2 regions of the Arcicella aquatica genome follow, and region 2 is predicted to be linked to the other one. Evidence: riboswitches for the same ligand, from Rfam matches in the RefSeq annotation. Region 2 holds a riboswitch; the other holds the start of a gene.
What was found. Region 2 has a riboswitch for cobalamin ahead of VB264_RS11785 (TonB-dependent receptor plug domain-containing protein). Riboswitches for the same ligand answer to the same signal wherever they lie in the genome.
Positions count from the first base shown of each region.

Region 1: another riboswitch for cobalamin. It lies ahead of metE (5-methyltetrahydropteroyltriglutamate--homocysteine S-methyltransferase); the one in region 2 lies ahead of VB264_RS11785 (TonB-dependent receptor plug domain-containing protein).

Region 1 covers NZ_JAYFUL010000013.1:33,710-44,608, reverse strand. The annotation lists gene VB264_RS10230 (SusC/RagA family TonB-linked outer membrane protein) at 1-1,850, opposite strand, end outside; cobalamin riboswitch at 2,245-2,461, shown strand; gene metE (5-methyltetrahydropteroyltriglutamate--homocysteine S-methyltransferase) at 2,667-4,997, shown strand; gene VB264_RS10220 (hypothetical protein) at 5,166-5,435, opposite strand; gene VB264_RS10215 (DEAD/DEAH box helicase) at 5,485-8,850, opposite strand; gene VB264_RS10210 (alkaline phosphatase) at 8,924-10,762, opposite strand.
Region 2 covers NZ_JAYFUL010000017.1:32,615-43,513, forward strand. The annotation lists gene VB264_RS11755 (glycosyltransferase family protein) at 1-263, shown strand, start outside; gene VB264_RS11760 (hypothetical protein) at 264-917, opposite strand; gene VB264_RS11765 (AAA family ATPase) at 908-2,227, opposite strand; gene VB264_RS11770 (ABC transporter substrate-binding protein) at 2,488-3,423, opposite strand; gene VB264_RS11775 (DUF6580 family putative transport protein) at 3,502-4,089, opposite strand; gene VB264_RS11780 (YncE family protein) at 4,150-5,256, opposite strand; gene VB264_RS11785 (TonB-dependent receptor plug domain-containing protein) at 5,378-7,327, opposite strand; cobalamin riboswitch at 7,438-7,754, opposite strand; gene VB264_RS11790 (response regulator) at 7,858-8,244, opposite strand; gene VB264_RS11795 (PAS domain-containing sensor histidine kinase) at 8,231-10,899, opposite strand, start outside.

The DNA of each region.
Region 1 (10,899 bases), on a different contig from region 2:
GGGAAAACACCATATTTATTGTTTGCTCCAAATTTTGAAGAACCATCTACCCTTAAAGTAGCTGTTAATAAATATTTGTCTTTAAACTGATAGTTTACTCTTGAGAAAAACGACTGTAATTCATCGTTAGTGGCATAACCTGTTGGCTTGTTGTTTGCCAAAGTAAGGTCTTGTCCTAATCCTGGATTATAGATAGGCTCGATGTCTGAAATTGGAAATTTGTTAATACTATAAGAACGTCCACGGAATACGAATTTCTGATACGAATGTCCTACTAAAGCCGAGAAGCTATGGTCTTTAATTGACTTAGTATAAGTCAAATAGTTTTCAATCAAACGGTTAGTATTAGTAATATTGATTGTCTCTAAACGACCATCTTGCAAAGGCACTGCACTTGCCAATGATTGTAAATCACGAGATGAGCTTGAATTATCAATCCCAAAGTTCAATTTATATACTAAGCCATCAATGATTTTGATAGAAGGAGAGATATTTCCGATGATACGTGTAATAGAAGTAACGTCTTTCTCTAACTTCAAAGTAGTTAATGGGTTTACGCCATTCACATAAGAATAAGGTTGACCTTTATCGTCGTAAGCAGGATAAGTAGGATTGGTAGAAATAGCTGTACCAATAATCCCTGAAATTGGAGGACGTTCGTTATTAGTATTAGTAGCGTTTAAGTTTACATCAATGCTGATACGGTCGTCTAATAATTTTTGTGTTACATTAATACGGCCCGTATAACGATCTAGTTGATTGTTTTTCAAAATACCTTCTTGATTCTGAAGCCCAAATGAAGCATAATAAGTAAGCTTATCAGCACCACCACCTAATGAGATATTATGGTTTTTAGTAAGTGCCGTTCTTGAAATTTCTTTTTGCCAATCGGTTGATGCTTTCAAATCTTCTAACACACCACCTACAGCAGGTACTTGTTTACGGTATTCATCTGCCGAGAAAACAGGTAAAGCCCTCGCCATCGTAGAAAAGCCATAACTAGTAGAATAATTGAAAGAAGAAAAACCTGCTTTCCCTTTTTTAGTACTAATCAAGATTACCCCATTTGCACCTCTTGAACCATAAATAGCTGTTGCCGAAGCATCTTTTAAAACATCTATTGATTCAATATCCTGAGGGTTCAAAAAGTTAAGAGGGTTTGTTGCTCCACCACTACTTGAGTTATCCAAAGCCAAACCATCTACCACAAAAAGTGGTGTACTTCCTGTTCTTACACCACCTGGTCCACGAACACTGATATTTTGTACTCCTCCGGGTTCACCGCTGGCAGAGGTAACATTTACGCCCGACACTTTACCTTGTAACAGTTGTTCAGGTGAGTTAATAATCCCTTGGTTGAATTCTGCACTTTTCAGTGACTTCACCGACCCTGTAATATCTTTTTTCGTTGAACTTCCGTAACCAATTACGACTACCTGTGCTAAGTCTGATGCACTCGATACTAACGCTACCTCAATTGTACTTTTCCCAGCAATAGCTACTTCTTGTTTTTCATAACCAACAAATGTGAATACTAACGTAGCTTTTTCGTCAGCGGTGATACTGAAGTTACCATTGGCATCTGCATTCACCCCACGTTTGCTATCTTTTACCAGAATATTACATCCTGCCAAAGGCTCTTTGGTTTTAGCATCAATTACTCTACCTTTTACTGTAATCTCTTTGAGAGCTTTGTTTAGTAGTGTTTTTTCATTAGCATACGATTTATTGATTGTGAAAAGGGAAGCATTGTTGGCAAAAGTTGGACTAGCAGAAATGCCAACTGTCGCCCCAACTAAGACGCCAAGAATCAACGTCGATTGGGTCTTAAAAAAAGGTTTTGTGTTCATTTTAGTTCTGTTGTAAATGGAATTTTCATATTTAATCACAATATAATTGAATTGTAATTAAAAAGGAAAAAGTAAGGATTTGCTTTTTAATTGAGGGCGCAAGTTATTCACGTAAGATTTCTGGAAAGTAAAGGCATTGTTATCAAAATATGATTTTTACGTAATATTGTCTTAATATCTATCCTCGATGATAGATATTTTAATGGAGTGGTAGATTCATAATCAATAAATAAAAACTAAAAAGATATTTTGTTTAAATTTTACAATTTTATTATATATTTTATCTATTAAGTATGCATATATTTATCAAAATATCTAAATATTGAAATACATAAGGATAATATATCTATTATATATTTATCATTAATACCTTTGCTTAGTAACTCAGTAAACACCCGTCAATCAGGAGGTTGGTTTTAAGTGAAAGAATAAACCTTTCACCATAAATTAAAAAGGAATCGTGTGAAAGTCACGAGCAGACGTGCTACTGTAAGTAACGGTTTCGAGCAGAAACAATTTTTCTTCCGCTTAGCCCATTGTTCTTTTCAAAGAATGAGAAGGGGGAAGAAAATGTTACAAGTCAGGAGACTTGCCTACCTTCTCAATGACTATTCCCTCACGAAATAGGGCTTAGTTCACGCATTGATTTTTATAAAATACTTGTCGAATATTACTCTGTTTCAGCAATGAATCAGCGTGTGCTTATGCTTTATGCATGACGGTGTGGTGTTTTCAGTTCCATTCGGTGTGTTTTAGAATACGCCAAAATGCTTTATCAACACTTGATAAGGCACGAACCTTAAAACAACAATTACTATGTTTACACACAATTTAGGTTACCCTCGTATTGGTAGCAAAAGAGAATTAAAACGTGCTTGCGAGCAATTTTGGGCAGGAAAATCTACCAAAGATGAATTGCTTCGCATTGGTCGCCAAATCAAAAGACAAAACTGGCAACTTCAACAAGAGGCAGGAATAGCATTAATTCCTTCTAATGATTTCTCTTTATACGACCACATTCTGGATACTGCGTTATTGGTCGGAGCTATTCCTGAGCGTTACCATGCTTTGGTTGATGGACAAACTAACCGAGAATTAGATATTTATTTTGCGATGGCAAGGGGCGTACAACGTGACGGTCTCGATATTAAAGCCATGGAAATGACCAAATGGTTTGATACAAACTATCATTATATCGTTCCGGAATTTACTAAAAATCAACACTTTAAAAGATATTCTGATAAAATCATCATCGATTTTGAAGATGCCAAGCAAATGGGATTTGTTACAAAACCTGTGTTGATTGGGCCTGTTTCTTTCCTGCTATTAGGCAAAGAAAAAGAAGCTGGCTTTGATAGAATAGATTTATTGGAAAAACTATTGCCTGTTTATATTGATATTTTACAAGAATTGTCAATACGTGGAGCAAATTGGATACAACTAGATGAGCCTTGCCTGACGCTAGATTTGACAGAAAATGAACAAATAGCATTCCAACAAGCCTATCAAAAAATCAAAAAGGCTGTTCCGAATTTAAAAATATTGGTTGCAACGTATTTTGAATGTACTGGTGAAAATATTTATGTAGCTACTACTTTAGATATTGATGCGCTACATCTTGACTTAGTACGTTGCCCTTCACAATTAAGTGATATTTTTGAACAAACAGATTTTGCCAAAACGGAAAAAATCCTTTCGCTTGGTGTCGTAGATGGACGTAATATTTGGAAGAATGATTATGCTAAATCATTGACATTGATTCAAAAAGCAATTGATACCTTAGGACAAGAGAGGGTAATGATTGCGCCTTCTTGCTCATTATTACACAGCCCTTGCGATTTGGATTTAGAGCAAAACGAAGAAGTACTTACGCCAGAAATCAAAAATTGGATGGCATTTGCTAAACAAAAATTGACCGAAGTGAATGTATTAAGAAAGCTTTCAGAGCCAGCGTCTGCACCTTTGTTTGCGCAACATTTCGCTGAAAACCAAAAAGCTATACAAAGCAGAAAAGATTCAGCCTTGATTCATAAACCACAGGTAAAAGCCAGAGTTGCAGCTTTAACGGAGCAAGACGCTCATAGACCAAGTCCTTTTGCGGTTCGTCAGGCTTTGCAGTTAGAAACGTTAAAATTGCCACTTTTCCCAACCACAACAATTGGTTCATTTCCGCAAACAGATGATGTACGTGTATTGAGAGCTAATCTTAAAAAAGGTGTTATTTCTCAAGAAGAATATGATGCACAAATTGCGGTAGCAATTGAAAAGTCTATCCGTTGGCAAGAAGAAATTGGTTTAGATGTGTTGGTTCATGGTGAGTTTGAACGCAATGACATGGTAGAGTATTTTGGTGAACAATTATCGGGATATGTTTTTTCGCAAAATGGATGGGTACAAAGTTATGGTAGCCGCTGTGTAAAACCGCCTATTATTTATGGTGATGTAGAACGCCCAGTTGCTATGACAGTCCGTTGGTCAGAATTCGCACAATCTAAAACAGACAAGTTAATGAAGGGCATGCTTACTGGACCAATTACGATTTTGCAATGGTCGTTTGTAAGAGATGATCAAGCACGAAAAACCACAGCCTTCCAAATAGCCATGGCGATTCGTGATGAAGTATTAGATTTAGAAAAAGCAGGTATTAAAGTTATCCAAATTGATGAGCCCGCTATTCGTGAAGGATTGCCCTTGCGTCGTGCCGATTGGGAATACTACCTTCAATGGGCGGTAGAAGCATTTCGTTTGAGTGCCTCGGGTGTAAAAGACGAAACACAGATTCATACACACATGTGTTATTCTGAGTTTAATGACATTATCAAACACATAGCCGATATGGATGCCGATGTGATTACAATTGAAACTTCTCGGTCACAAATGGAGCTATTGGATGCTTTTGTTGACTTTAAATATCCTAATGAAATCGGGCCAGGGGTGTATGATATTCACTCACCAAGAGTACCAGAAACAGAGGAAATGCTTAGTTTATTAGAAAAAGCTTTGGTAAATATTCCTACCAGAAATTTATGGGTAAATCCAGATTGTGGCTTGAAGACTCGCCGTTGGGCAGAAACAGAATTAGCCTTAAAGAATATGATTAAAGCTACTGAGCTTTTAAGAGAAAAAGTAAAAGAGGGTGTTTGTTAAAACTGTAGGGCGAGATTTTATCTCGCCTTATTGTTTTTTTTATGCTAAAAGAACTTCTGCTGGAATACCCAAACCATGATAAAGATTTTTTACCATTTTTAAAGCAAGAGGTCTCTTTTTATTAAGTACCTCAGAAACTCGATTTTGTCCTCCAAAATACTTTGCAATTTATTTTTGAGAAAGATTAAGCATTTCTATCCTTTGTTTGATTGATTCAATTGGATCAAGCTTCTCAATTGGGAAATGTTTTTTCTCATAATCTAATGCTAAAACAGATATTGCATCTAAAATATCTAAGGCTTTATTTCTTGTCGCTTCATCTTCAATAAGGTCAGCATCGACTAAAGCATCAATTAAGGTAGATGCCCTCTCAAAATCTGCTTGATTAGTAATCGGCTTGATTACTATTTCATCAAGATTAATACCTAATTCTTTCATTTTTATCAATTTAAATGTGAGAAATAGGCGGAATACTATTCCACTCTTTTTATTTTCCTCCTACCAAGTTTAACAAATCATCTTTCGTCAAAGACTTCAACATGGATGTATCCGTCTTGATTAAATCGTTGACTAAATCATTTTTAGAGGCTTGCAACAGCATGATTTTTTCTTCGATAGTATTCGGACAAATTAGCCTGACAGCCACTACATTTTTCTTTTGTCCAATTCTATAACAACGGTCTATTGCCTGATTTTCAACGGCTGGGTTCCACCATGGGTCAACTAAGTACACATAATCGGCTTCTGTTAAATTCAACCCTGTTCCCCCTGCTTTTAAGCTAATCAGGAATACTCTTACCCCTTCGTTCTCCTGAAATTCATTTACTTTATCAGCACGATTTTTAGTCTCACCCGTTAAGTATTCAAAAGAGATACCTCGTTTTATTAATTCCTTTCTAATTAATTCAAGCATGCTTACAAATTGCGAGAATACTAATATTTTATGTTCGGGAGATTTGTTCTCTATTTCTTCTAACAGGGCTTCTATTTTAGCAGATTCATTCCCATAAAATTCATCTTCACTTAATAAGGCTGGCGAATCGCAAATTTGACGGAGTTTCGTCAAACCTGTTAAAATATGCATACTTTCTTTGGGAATATCTCCTTCTATCTGGTTATTCAAAAATTCTCTGAATTCCTTTTCATAAGCATCATATACTTTTCTTTGCTGTACACCCATTTCGCAATACACAACTACTTCTGTTTTCTCTGGCAATTCTTGGGCAACTTGTTTCTTAGTCCTTCGTAAAATAAACGGGGTAATTTTCTGCTGTAATTGCCTTGCTCTTTTCTGGTCTTTGAACTTATCAATCGGCATAGAATAATGGTCTTTAAAATGCTGACGACTCCCTAATAGCCCTGGACAAGCAAATGAAAGCTGACCGAATAAATCAAAAGTATTGTTTTCTATCGGCGTACCTGTCAGAACGATTTTATTACGAGAAGACAATAGACAAGCCGCCTGATAACGCTGTGAGGTTGGGTTCTTTATGGCTTGAGATTCATCCAGAAAAACATAATTGAAATGATACTTTTTCAAGAAACCAATATCTGATAATAGTGTTCCGTAAGATGTCAGAATGATTTCGTAATGATCAAAACTCTTCGTATTCTTTACCCTGTTACTCCCATAAACACTTAGTATTTTAATAGAAGGCGCAAATTTTGCTACTTCTGCCTCCCAATTGAATATCAAAGACGTAGGGACTACAATCAGGTTAGTATTTTTAATATTTTTATTCCGCTGAGATAATATAAAAGCGATAATCTGAATCGTTTTCCCTAAACCCATATCATCTGCTAAGCAACCTCCAAAGCCAAATTCATCCAGAAAGTTTAACCAGTTTAGCCCTTCCTTTTGATAATCCCTTAACGTTGCATGAAGCTCTTTCGGAATCTCTACACGCTCAATTTGCTTAAAGGTTTTTAGTTTTTCAGCATAAATCGTCAATTCACGTTTTACTTCATCCGCCAAAAACGCTTCTTTATACATCCTTGCTATTTCAGAAAAATTACTCTTCGGAACCCGAATCTTTTCTTCAACAATAACACCTTCTTGAAAATATTCTGTGAATTGTCGTATCCATTCTGTTGGTAAAATACCTAAAGTGCCGTCACCCAATTGTACATATTTTGTCCTATTTCTAACCGATTTTTGTAGTTGTTTTAAAGAAACTTGTTGTTTTCCATAACGCACAGATAGTTCGGTTTCAAACCAGTGAATACCACTCGTTACACTGACCGATACCCTTATTTTATTGTAATTTCGCTTATTTTCTTTGAGCTCATTAAAGCCTAAAATGGTAATACCTTGGTTTTGCCATTCTTCAAAAGCATCTAAGAACCAACCTTCATCCAAAAACTGCCCTCTATGTAAATAGAAATATTCGTGGTCTAGTTGTTCTTCAAAGGCCTGATGTTGTTTCAATAAATTGGCTGTAAATTGGACTTCTGCGTCTTGGTCTCTTTCTAACAAAAACACATTTTCATTAAAATCGCTTACATATCTCTGCTTTTTAGAAAGAATTGGCACTTCTGTTTTCCCATATTTTATTACTGGCGTAATTGAAATATAGTCTTCTGAATCAGACAGATAAATGATTTTTTGCTGACTTGTATCGAAGGTATTTTCTTCAATTTGGGCAGGCGTTGCGGGTCTGATATAGGAATAATTTACCTGTATTTTATGTTCAAGCTTGTTCAGAATATTGTGCTGAAACTCTTCAAACTTGGTATGATGAACTAAAATTTTATGGTTATTCTGCTTGAAAAAAGTAATGATTCTTAAAAAATCAGGGTTTTCAATCAGATACAACGTATTGGCAACTTGGGTAAAATAATCGAATTTGACAGTAAGGTTTTTTAGCTCATACGCCTTTTCATTAATAAACAATTGAGCCGAAACTTCATGAAAGATGTCTTTGTAATCTATTTGCATCTTCACGTCCATTTTTAGCATTTTTAACTCAATCGGGACAATAGTATTAGCATTTACTTTGTCTGAGAGTTTAGCATCATGAAAAAAGACATCAAACTTTAACGGATTTTTAGCCAAGGCTTTTAATCCCTCAAAAAGTGTTTTAGACGATTTTTCATGATTAGGTTGTTGAAACTTGATAATGCTTGAATAAAATTTAACTTCCTCTATATCAGTAGTTTTCCAAATAAAATCAAGTGGGTCAACGATTTTGAGCGGGTTTTTCACCTTACCATCTTTGGTCGTTTGAACTTCATATAGCTCTACCACCAGATGGTCATAATAGCGGTGTTTCCCCAACACAATTATCTTTTTGGTTGTTTCTTCCAAAGAAAACAAGGACAGTTTTTTGGCAATAGGCTGTGGTAACAAAGACGTGCTTAACAACGAGTTAGTCGCTTGATTAACCGCTATCAGTTCTTTCAATTTGGGCTTTATCGAAAGTTTGAATGGGTTGTATTCTAACTGGAAATATTCATCCAAGTTTTTCTCTTGTTCTAAGCCATAATCTTTAGCAAAAGCTAACATTTTATTATACCGCAAAGCATCATCAAAAAACACCCTAAGGTTTTGGCGTTCAGTCAGATTGAGTAATACTTGTACTTGATGTTCACAGAGATTCTTGATGGGAGCATTACATTCACACGAAAGCTTGATGGCATTCTCTTCTTGCCTGACGGAAACAGTAATGAAGTCTGTCCGAGTAAGATAAACAGGTATTTCTGCAATGTTTAGTTCAATCTTGTCAGGTTGAAGGTCAAAAAAACCTTTTTCATCCGTTGAAATAAGCGAAGAACTATGCTTTAAAATCGTCAAATAATTAAGATTTGCAATACTAAGGTTTTCAAAAATATATGTTAGTTGACGAGGGTTCATTTTTTGGGCTTTAGGCTGTAAGCATTAGGCTTTAAGCTTTTCTTTTAATCGCTTAATGCTTACAGCCTAAAGCCTACCGCTTCAAGTTCAAACATTTAAGCAACTTCTCAAAAATAGTATTATTTTCATAAAATCCACTGAAAAGTTGTGCATTCGGGCCATAAGCAACTATTGGAACCATAATGCCCGAATGATCGCTGGTACTGAAATTCCCTTCTATTTTACCCGTTTTAAAATCGCCATCTAATAATGATAAACCTCCTGTTTCATGATCAGCCGTAATCACGATAGTCGTTTCTCCATTTTTATCAGCATATTCAAGGGCTTTACCTATTACTTTATCAAAATCCAGCATCTCGTTGGCAACATAATTTAACTGATTGGCATGTCCACCCCAGTCAATTTTTGAACCTTCTAACATCAGAAAAAAACCATTTGGAGAAGTACGTTCTAATTGTTTCACTGCGGCGTCAAAAGCTTCAGAAAGATATTCACCCCTTCCTTCGTGCTTAGGGCGCACTTCATTTTTATCAACAAACACAAAGGTTTTCTCTTTCGTATTTGCCTTTTTCAGTTCTTCAATGGTCGTAAATACTTTCCCATTTTTCTTTAATTTCTCTAATGTCTCCGCCCTAAAGGATTCTATACCAGCCCCAATCGTTAATGAAATTGGGCTTTTAGGCAAGTCATCTGCAATTAGCTGGAACCAATCTCTTTCTGGTTCGTGGGCATAGAAACTCGCTGGCGTTGCTCCTGTTATTTCTTCAGAAACTACTAGCCCTACTTTTATCTTCTTTTTGTCTAAAATTTCTGAAATATTTTCTAACGGTTGCTGTTGGGTATTCATCCCAATGTAACGATTATTCGTTTTCTCACCTGTTGAAAAAGCTGTTGCTCCTGCCGCAGAATCCGTACAAAAGCTATCTGCCGAATTAGTTTTAGAGAAACCAATATTTTTAAAATTCGTCCAGTTTAATTTTCCTCCATTAGCAGCTATTCCACTATAAATTTGGGCTAACCCCATGCCGTCTCCAATCAAGAAAATGACATTCTTAGAAGGCTTCTTTATTCCATCTGATTGATAGGTAGGCAAATATGGAATGTGTTGAGCAATTGGCTTGCCAGAAAAAGCGGTTAAGTTTTTAATATAGTTCGCCAATTCTGATAAATTATCCGAGCCTATGTAATCAACCTCTAATTTCATTAAAGCTTTGTAAGCCGTAAGCGAATTAGGTACTGCCCAAAACCGAACTTGTTTGCCAATATGATGAACAGAATCAACAAAATTCTTAATCTTTAGATACTGCGGTGCTGTAATCAAACCCTTACCATTCCAGCGTGTAAAGTCCGTGATACTAGTACTGATTAAAGCTACTCTTTCAAAACTCCTAGGCGAATAGCTTTGTCTAGGGCGACCATCGAAGTAGAAAATATCATCATATTTATCAAAATCTGTACTTAATGGCATATCGCCACTGATAACAATCTGCACCGCATTAGGATTATGCTTTAAATCAAAATAATTACGATAAGGCTTTAATTGTGTTTCTAAAAGCTTCAAGGCTTCCGCTCCATCTTCTTTAATATCAATTAATATCTGTAGGCGTTGTCCGTCTTGATAGGCCTTACCATTATTCTGATTGATTTGCTTCAATAATGGTTCAAGGTATAATGCTTTGAAAGTACGATTCAGAAGAATAGATTCTTTTTCATGTGCCACGACCAATTCTTCTCCTTGTTTGAAAACATCGGCTTCAATCATCCCAAAATGTAAGGCATATGCTTGATAAAAAGGTAAATCATGCAGGTAATCATTATGTGCATGGGTGTTTTTCATAGAATAGCTCATGGGTTGAGCCAAGACCTTTGTTGCGATTGTAAAGAGTAAAAAAAGGAGGATGTGTCTTTTCATATTGTTGATAGCAATGAAGATTGTTAAAAGTTCAAAATTATCCTTCTAATGTTAGGAAATCGTTATCTGTAAATTAATCAATCAGTTAATAAGACTATTACGATGAACTTTCAAAAGAGAAAAGATATTATTTAAAG
Region 2 (10,899 bases):
CGATTAATTTTTGGGGAGAGGGGCACGATGTTGATAAAATCAAGGAGGTGCTCGAAGCATTTGATTATTCAGAAATAGATTCATTAACACTATTTGATGGCACACATCCTGCCGTTATGCAAGCCAGAATTGATAGTGTAAATTGGATGTTTGATTATGATATTCACGAAAAAAAACTTAGCTTAAAAAACCAACTAAAAATGACAATTGAAAAGCTAACAGGCTATAGAATTGGCGAGTACAGGAACTATAAGATGGTTTGATTAAGGCTTGAGTCGTTCATAAAACTCATCAAGGTTTTCACAAGGAATAAGTATGGTATCTTTAAAATTGGCAAAAACATCTTTTCTTATATTCTGTACGTTGTCACTGAACATTTCAAAGATTTGATATTCAATTGGGGTAGAATAATTAGCTAAAAAATCGAGTGAAACGGCAATTGATTCGATGGAATTTTTTTTTGGAGATATATCCGTTACTACTATAAAATATTTATGGACATCTATGTATTTTATTCTTTCGGTTGGGGAATATTGAAACTCCTTACTTGAAATAATCAAATTCATAATGGTATCAGCACTATCATAAATTTTAGTCAATAAATCATACTTCTCAATTTGTTGTTGAGCTTTTCTAATATCTGATGGGGGATTAAAACGTAGAAATTGCTTAAACCCTTTCAGCTCAATAAAATCTATTCTTTCAAGGCGAGGAATTATTTTTATTGCATCACAAGATTTGACTGTGACTAAGCCTTTTACTTTTACGATATACTCTTTCGTTCTATCGAAGTCAATCACTTCTGTGATTGATGAAGAGCAGCATGATTTGTCTAATTGAGCGATTGTAGAAGAATGAAAGAAATTATATTTGTATCCATCCTCATATAATTTGTTTAAAAATACTTCTATTGCCATAGTAATTCTTGTAGAGGTTCTGATAGTTTTTGGAACAACTTATTCAAATCTTTACTTACGTCCACTATTTCAGAATTATTAGTTTCAGGATTTTTTTCAGCGAGATAGAATGAGGTATTGCCCTGAATATCATTTTTTTTGCTAAATGTATTTAAAGCCTGAATCATATAAGGGCTATGAGATGTCACTAATATTGATATATCATTTTTGACGAGTTCAATAATTAGGTTTGCGTATTCTACTTGCCATTTTGGGTGAAGGTGTGTTTCAGGTTCATCTAAAATTAAAAGACTTCGATTATTTAAAATATTTGATTTTAGCAAGAGTTGTATTACTCCAAATGACCTTATGCCAGATGCAGTATTTACCGGCCTAATGGCATCATTCTTTTGAGTTAAATATTTGAAATCACTTTGTTCTTTTTCAAAAGAAAACTCTCCACCAATAGTTTGCGAAATAGTATCAATTATTGAGTTTGAAGAAAATAAATTAGGGGCATAATATTCAGCTGTTTTAATCTTTGACACTAAATCTTTTAAGTGCAGTGATACTTTGTTGGACGAATAGTTTATATTACTTAAATCGTCAATATAATCAAATAGTGTTTGAGCTGAATTTATAATGTCGTGCAATTGTAAAACAATAGACGTCTCTATGAAAGTGACCTCATTGAAGAAAAATTCATCATAAAGGTCAAACCGTTTAATAGAATTATTCTCTATCTCTATTTCAAAAATTTTATTGCTAGATTCTTCCAAATATAAGCGAGATTTGTAAGAATTATTTTTAGGTGAGATCTCAGCATAAAACTCTGAAAAAAATGCTTGGCTAAGAGCTTTTTTTATCGTTTCACTTCTATCTTCTTCACGAAGAAACTCTTCTTTTATTAGTAAGAGTTTCTTTATTAAGCTTTTCTGGTCATCTTTTGATACATCAAAACTATAAATGATATATTCTTTTGCGAGAAATAAATCGTCTAACTCTTTATTGATAAGAGTAATACTAAAACCATTTGAAAATACTTTTAGCTCTCTTAGAAACCTTGGTGGATAAAATGCGATTCTGATTTCTTCATTAACTTTAGTAATTCGTCTTATTGAAAAGTAAAGGTTTTCAATAAGACGAGTGATATTCTGCTCCTTACCAACATAAAGGTCTTGTTCAAATCTACTAATACCTTTAACGATAGCGAATAGAAGCTTTCCTACGGTACTCTTTCCTGTATCATTTTCCCCTCCGATTACTGTCAAGCCATTGAGATTAATGGATGCTTTATGAATCGAACTCGTATTTTCTATATGGAATTGCATAGTTATAAAAAAATGTTTAAGTCAAAGATAAATAAAAAAATAATACCTAGAAGGTTTCATGAGATGGAACGCGTAAATCATTTAGCTTTGCTAAGCTTTTGTTCTAATCTAAAACGACTTAAGTAAAATACAATGTATTTACCCAAATTATTCTTCATAATAGACAATTTAATACTGCACAAAAAAAGCCTGAAACTTTCGTTCCAGACTTTAGATAGATTAGAGGGAGTTTTCTTAGATGAAGAAACATAATTCAAAAATTATGTAACTAGAGTTTGATTAAAAATAGGGTAAACTTTATGAACTAGGTGTTGGGGAATTGTGAAAAGTGTAGGATGAAATAATGCTGCCAAAATTTCAATACCATTTACTAAGGTCGATGCACTGGGCTGGGTAAACAAATCATAATCAAGTACAAAAACGGCTTTATTTTGAACTGCCCTTAGGTTTTCCCAACCGCTTTTTATGGTTAATAAATGCAATTCTTCTATACTTCTTTGCGTATCAAAACCGCAAGGAGCAATGATTAATACTTCGGGGTCGTACTTCAATATTTTTTCCCATTGGGTTACAATACTGTCTCCCGAAGGATTACTTAACATATCCACTCCACCTGCATAAGCAATTTGATGAGGAATCCAGTGTCCGCAATTATATATTGGTTCTATCCATTCCAACAACATTACTCTTTTGGGTAAAGCTCTATGTTCTCTGAGTTTGTCAATAACATTATCAATTCTCATTTGAAGCTTCGCCAAGTGCTGATACGCAGCTTCTTCTCTACCCAACGCTGTAGCAATGGTAATTACTGTCTGAAAAACATCTTCTAAGCTTTGTGGGGTAAGGGTAACAACCAGAGGCGTTTTCTCAAGATTATCAATTACTGCTTGCGTACATTTTGTATCAATCTGGCATACTTCACAAACATCTTGCGTAATTACTACATCGGGAGCTATGGCTTGTAATTTATCTTCTTCTACATAATACAAGCTTTTCCCTTGAGCTTTAGACGCTGAAAAAATTTTATCAATTTCAGTACTCGAATAGTCTTTCCCTTCTAGCACACAACGCACCAAAATTTCATTTTCAGTTCTTGAAGTTGGCGGACATTCAAAGGTTACGCCATAGAGTAAGTCTTGCAAACCCATGTCGTAAATCATTTGCGTTGCGGCTGGAAGAAAAGAGACGACTTTCATAATGAGTGATTTGTGATTGGTAATTTAGTGATTAGAAGTAGAGATAATTGCCAAATGAAATACGAAATTCCACATCTATTAGGCTTTTGCCAAGCTTGGAAAACGAACTTGTAACAATTCAAAACTGCCAAAAAGCAAGGCTGAGTAGGCAAGTGTTCCTACCAAAAAGTTTTTCATAAATGGAAAACCTTGTATAAGGCATTGTTGTAAGCCTGCCCAATCCCGCGTTAATGGTAGGTTTGTTCTCAAGTCTGTACCTCCGCCAATCCAAACGGTTAAATCTGCCAAAACCCAATGTGAAACCGAAGCAATCACCGCTGCTAATACAATATTCTGCACATTGATTTTCTGGAGTATTATTCTGCCGAACAATACAACGATTGCAAAAATGCCGTAAATCCAATACCAACCCTCATACATCATTCCATATTTACCTTGAAAAATTACCTTATTGATTACAATATCGCTTACTAATATTGTAAGAAGAGGAAATGCAAATGCCTTCCATCGACTAGTAAAATATGCTCCACCAAAAAGCCCCATAGCACCTAGTGGTGTATAGTTAGCAACAGGCGTAAGCTGTGCCGAGTTGGCAATTCTTAACAAGGCAATGGCTAGTATGAAGCAAAGCAAGGTTAAAAAGCGAGGGTTGATAGTTTGTTTCATACTTGGATAGTTGTTTCATACATTGGTCAACTTTTAAAGGTTGACCAATCTGAAGATGAATTATTTTAAAATAAATCCTACAGGATTTATTTCAGCTTTTAAAGAATCAATTAATGTTCCATTTGGTTGGTATCTGAATACATACCCCGCTTGCTTATAAGAAGGGGTAAAACCAGCGTAAATGTTACCCGTAGCAGGGTCAGTTGTTAAACCTGTAAATAGTTTATTGATGAATGGCTTTGCTGTAGAAATACTAGCATCATTAATATTAAAACTATAAGTTTCTCCTTTAGCTTTCCAGTCATCAGCAGGGTCTTCATAAGAATATACAAATAGAATAGTATTTTTATCTTTATTGAAAGTAAAACTTTTAGCCGATTGATCAAGAGTACTCTCTGTAGCAAAAGCAGTACGACTTTCGACTGTCTTAGTACTTAGGTTGAATTTTACAAATTTTTCACCTGCATAGAACCATAATTTACCATTTGCATCTGTACCAATCAAGCGAGGGTTAGAACCTATTTCTACTGTTTGAGAAACAGCATCTGTTTGAGTATTGATAATAGAAATATTTTTTGTCCCACTGTAAGTAGTTGACGAAACAATCACCTCATTGCCAATAGCAACCATTTTGTCTGCACCTTGTTGAACCGTAATTTTTTTGGTTATTTTATTTTTAGTTAAATCAATTACTAATACAGTACCAGGCTTATAAGAATAATCAGCATTAAAAGTATCCCAACAAGAAATATATGCTTTATTAGTCCCAGCCTTTATCACAGCACTAGGGTTTTCAACCATATTAGAATCTATTTTTGCTATAGCTTTGAAAGTACGAGCATTTACGATTTGGATATAGTCTTTTCCAGCAGTTTGATTATCTACTAAGATTACCCCTGAACCATCAACATCTGCGTAGTCAGCTACTCCACCAGCCACTGAATTAAGATTTTCCTTCTGGAAAATATCAAAACTACTAACTTTGGTAGTGGGGTTGATGAACGTGATTGAGCCATTGTTATCCGTGAAATTGCCTCTATTTACTACAAAAATACCAGTATCATAAGGTTGAGAAGGTTCAGGTTCTGAGGTTGAATTACAAGCATTTAATGACAAGAACAACGTGCTTGCCACTAATGAGCGAATGATAATAGAATTAAATTGCATTGTTTTAATGGATTAAAATTGAAAAAAATATTTTTTTGGACTTCAGCTTTCGGTCGTCGGCTTTAAGTATTAATGCTTTCATCTGAAAGCTGATAGCCGATGACCGAAAGCCTATCAGATGCTAAATATTAAAAACTAACCCCAGTGAAAAGCCTCGCCCGGGCATGGCTTTTTTCTTCACACTTGGATACACAGTATCTGTTAGATTATTCATTTGAAAGAGTAAATTAGCTTGTGTTTTCCCTACGTATATTTTCCCTGAAATAGTAGCATTCAATATAAAATATGGAGGAAAAGGACGACCAGAATGATCAAAAGTGATATAACGTTCGGAGTTATATAAGCCTTGAAAATTTAATGTCCAGTTTCCTTTACCTACATAGGCAGTCCCCGAAACGGTATGCAGAGGCACATAAATCATTTGCTTGCCGATAATGTCTTCGGTATAAGCAGCATACATTTTTTGTTGAGAAACATGGGTATAAGCATAAGTAGTGGTAATACCCGCTAGCATTTTCCCTTTGAGGTATTTTATATTGCCCGTAACCTCAAATCCTTTTGTTAGTACCTGCTGTAGGTTTTCCACACGATATCCTTTGTCAGGGTTCCAGTAGGTCCAATTATCAATTAAATTATGATAGGCATTTACGCCTAGTGAGGTATTAAGTTCTTCGGAAATTACTTGTTTCCAATTAATACCTACTTCTTTGTTGAAACCACTTTCGGGTTGAATATTTGGATTCCCAAGTGTTTTCCAGTAACGCTCATTAAGGGTCGGTAAACGATAACTTCTCGCTACATTACCTGTGACCGCCATTTGGCTTTTCTTGGCAGAAAGCAATAAGTATTCAATCCCTAACGAGGGCGTAAAGGGAGCTTGATAACGATTTGAAAAAGCTTGACGAAGATTAAGTGAAGCCGTTAGCTTGTCAGTGAATTGATTACGGATGAGTGCAAATATATCTTGACGGTTTTCGCTAATGGCACCACTGTCATAGCCATCTACATGGGCAACATAATGCACAAACTCTCCACCTATTTTGATATTAGTATTCCATCGTGAATTTGCCTTTTTATAGCTAATTTCATGTTCGGCACGAGCAATGTAACGATCTGTTTCAGAATGACTAGGTGCTGAAAAATCGCCAGTGCCATAGTCAATAATGTCTTTTACAAAGCTCATTTTTACATTCGTATTACCGAATTGATAGGAAGATAGAAACCGAGAAGCTTTGGTTTGGGTAATTTCTCGGTAGTCAATTATATCAGGTTGAATACTTAGTTTGTTGTCGGTCAACCAAATATTCAACGAGAGCAGGTTTCCGTTCTGTTGTTTTAGGTACAAATCTTGAATTAACCCCTTCTGTGCAGTTTCAGATGGTTCAATCTGATAAGTTCTTCCTATATTATCTGTTCTTTCTGTTTCTGAAAAATGGTTATTGTACATACTACCATATAGCAACGTTTTGCCTGAAAGTTGTAAGCCATTTTTAGTGTTGCTGACAAATCTTAATCCTATTTGACCATTATAATTATCAAAACTTCCGTATTGACCACCTACTGTAAGATTTACGCCAGGTTTTTTCCATTGTGGAACAGAACCCAATAATATACTCCCACCCACAGCATCAGAACCTACACAAGAAGCCGCCGAACCGTATTGGATAGCCATTTGGTCGAAGCCTAAGAGTGGCACAGTAGAAAAATCTGTTTGCCCAGCCATAGGGTTATTGATGTTCAGACCGTTCCAAAGTACGGCTGTGTGCATGGCAGAAGTGCCTCTGAAAGAAATACTAGTTAACTGACCATTTCCATAACTTTTGAAAGTAATGGGCGATTGGTATTGCAGGAAATCTGCTAAGGTTTGGTATTGAAAACGAGCTAAAGTAGTTGAATCTATTTTTTTAACTTTCAAGCCAGCCATAAAATGCTCGTTTGAGAAGCCTGTTACTTTTACTTCATCAATCTGTCTGTTAGAAATTTCTTGGGCATAGCAATGTAAGGATACAAATATCCAGATGAGCGAAAATATAGGCTTACAACGTAACAAATACGTGAAAATAGCAGACATAACCTGAATAGTTAGGTCTTGACCTACGGAAATAAACCGAAAAAATTGACCAAGAAAGTTTAAAAGAAATAATCGAACGCTCAATGATGCTTATCCTCCGTAAGCAAACAATTAAGAATGATTTAATGGCAGGTCTCCTGACTTGTTTCATCATTACCTTGACCTTCCCAATTCATTTAGTGATTTAGTGATTTAGCGATTTTAGTGATTAATAAGCCAATTGATTTTAGGATTATTGTTGAATTTCTTCATTCACTCAATCATTCATTCACTCAATCACCATTAAACCAGTGGTTATCGAAGTGTGGTAATAATTTTATTGAAACTTACAGTTGCGGGGACAGTTCAGGACTTAAAACCTGATTCCCTATTAAGCTTTAAACTCATATAGAAACGAGCCTAATGCACCATAAACTGTTGCAAAGGTAGTAGAAAATTTATTTGTATGATATAAAAAATAGATTTAAACTGTAAAAAATTTTACTTTGTAAATGGTTAAGTGTTTGAAAACCAATTGTTTGATGTTTAGTTTATTCCATTAATTTTTTGAGATCCTCCATCTTAATAGGTTTAACCAAATAATTACTAACGATTTCATACGATTCTGCTTTTTTAATATCTTCAGGGTCCACAGAGCTTGTTACAATGTAGATTGTAATTGATTTTTCATTAGGAATCTGGATAAACTCATCTAAAAACTGCCAACCATCCCATATAGGCATATTCAAATCTAATAAAATTAAATCTGGAAGTTTTTCACCAGTAATAATAATAGCCTTTAGTTTATCATAAGCTTCTTTGCCATTGTGAAATATTAAAAACCCCTCGCAAAAGTTAGCTAATTGCATGATTCTTTTTGTACCAAAAATAAAAATTGGGTCATCATCAATGATGCAGGCAATATCAAATTTTCTCATGTTTAAAATATATACTAAATGTCGTTCCTTTGTTTACTTCACTTATCACTTCTATTTTTCCTCCCATTGCTTCTATTTGGTTCTTTGTAATGAATAAACCAATACCACGTGCATCTTTATGCGCATGAAAGGTCTTATACATACCAAATAATTTTGCACCATGGCGTTTTAAATCAATGCCCAGTCCGTTATCTTCTACTTTTAAAACAACATATCCTTTATCTACAAAGGTCGATAATTTAACATAACTATCTCTCTCTTCTGTGCTGTACTTTATTGAATTTGTCAAAAAATTTAAAATGATACTATCTAAATAAGCAGGAACAGCCAAAACTCGTTCATCTTTACCAATTGTGTTTTTAATATTTACATTTGAATCTTTTGCAAAAGCTGAAACATTTTGAATAGCATTTTCTATCGCATTGTACAGATTGACACTCTTCAAATTGTCAATAATAGTGGTATTCATCAACACGACTTCATTTAAATGAATGATAGTTTCTTTAAGATTTGTAGATGCCGCTTTTAATAAAGTGATGTATTCGTTATCCAATAATGCTGGGTATTCTTCCAATAATATATCCATCATCATTGAAATATTCCCAGAATGCGACCTCAGGTTATGCGAAACTATATGTGCAAAGTTTTTCAGCCTTTCGTTTTGGTCTTTTGTAACATCCAAAAGAGTCTGAATTTCTTCCTCTGCCTTCTTTTGCTGAGTAATATCTATTATTTGAGAAATAAAATAAAGCGGTTTACCAGCCTGATCTCTTGCTAACGATGCTGCCAGGATAGCATGCACTACATTCCCTTTTTTATGGAAATATCGTTTTTGCATGTGATAAAATGCCCGTTCGCCATTTACTAATTCATTCAGTAAATGTAAATCTGCTTCAAGGTCTTCTGGATGAGTAATATCCTGAAAAGTTAATGAGAATAATTCGTCCTCTGTATAACCTACAATATTACAAAGTGTTTGATTAACCTTCTTCCATCGTCCATCGGGCTCTAGTAAGGCCATCCCAATAGCAGCATTTTCAAAATTCCCTCTAAAAGATTCTTCACTAATTTGTAGTTGTTCTAGTGCTTTTTTTCTTTCAGTAATATCGTGCATGGCTATTACAGCACCAAACAATTCACCATTAGGTCCTTTCAGTTGAGAGCCAGAAGTAGATACAATATGGCTTGGTTCATTGTTGGGAGCAATAATAATTTCCATATTATGAATACTTCCTGACTTTAAAGTTCTAATTATCGGTATTTCTTCTGTAGAAAGTTGAGTTACACCATCTAATTGATAAAGTCCATAATAACTGGAATATTCTGTTGGAGAAATATTGTTGATGGGTAAGCCATGCCATCGTTTAGTAGTATTGTTAAACAACGTGAGACTACCATGTTGGTCGCAAGCCACAATTCCTACATCTATACTTTCAAGTATAGTTTGCAAAAGAGTATGATTTTCCAGAAGGGCTTGTTCAATTTTTTTGCGTTCTGTAATGTCGTCAGTATACATAATAATGCCACCAACTTTGTCATCATCTTCAGTGTACCAAGGTTTCACTTCCCATTTCAGCCATTGAACAGAACCATCTTGTCTAACAAATTTATCTTCATCACATTTAATAGATTTTCCTTCTAAACACTCTTGATGTATTTTTTTCCATTCATCACCGATTTCTGGGAAAATCTCGTAATGCGATTTCCCGATTAAATCAATACCTTCTAAATGATAATCTGTTCTCCATTTTTCTGATACTGCCAAATACTTCACCTCAATATCAAACATTGCAATGGCGGTAGGTGTATGTTCAATGAATATTATATTACGTTCATTTTTTTTCTTTTGTTCGCTAATATCAAAATGCGTTCCATACATCATCAAAGGCTTGCCTTCCTTTGTCCAACTTACGACTTTCCCTCTATCAAATACCCAAACCCAATGACCCGCTTTGTGTTTCATTCGGCATTCGCATTGATAATATTCAGTTTGTTTTTCAAAACAAGCTTGAATTTTCAGTTCAGATAATTTTAAATCGTCTGGATTGACCAAATTTAACCAAGTATCTATACTGATTGGCGCTAATTCATCTAAAGAATAGCCCACTATTTCTGCCCAACGCTTATTAAAAAGGGTTTCACCTGTTTGCACGTTCCATTCCCAGGTACCTGCATTGGTACCTTCAATAACACTTTGCAGTTTTTGTTTTTCTTTAATGAGGTCTTCTTGCGCTAGTTTATGTTTATGAATATCCTGAAAAGTACCATAAACTCTAATACAAGTTCCTTCATGAAATTCCGCCTGTCCGATTGCCCTAACCCATTTGATATTCCCTTTAGCAGTTACAATTTTTAAATCAATATCATAGTGCTGTCCAGTTGAGATGACTAATTCTACCGCTTTTGTGATTTGCTCTCTGCTTTCTCCTTCTTCAAAAAAATGGATGGCAGTTGATAAATTAGGCTGATAGTCATTAGGAACTTCATGAATCAGTTTAGTGATTTTACTCCAGTATGGCATTTGGGTTTTCATGTCAATTTCCCAGTAACCTACCATCGCAGCTACATTGCATCGTTCCAAGAACTCATCCTTTCTCATTAATTCCGTTACATCGGTAAAAGAAATGATGGTATTAATTGCCTGTCCTTCGCTAT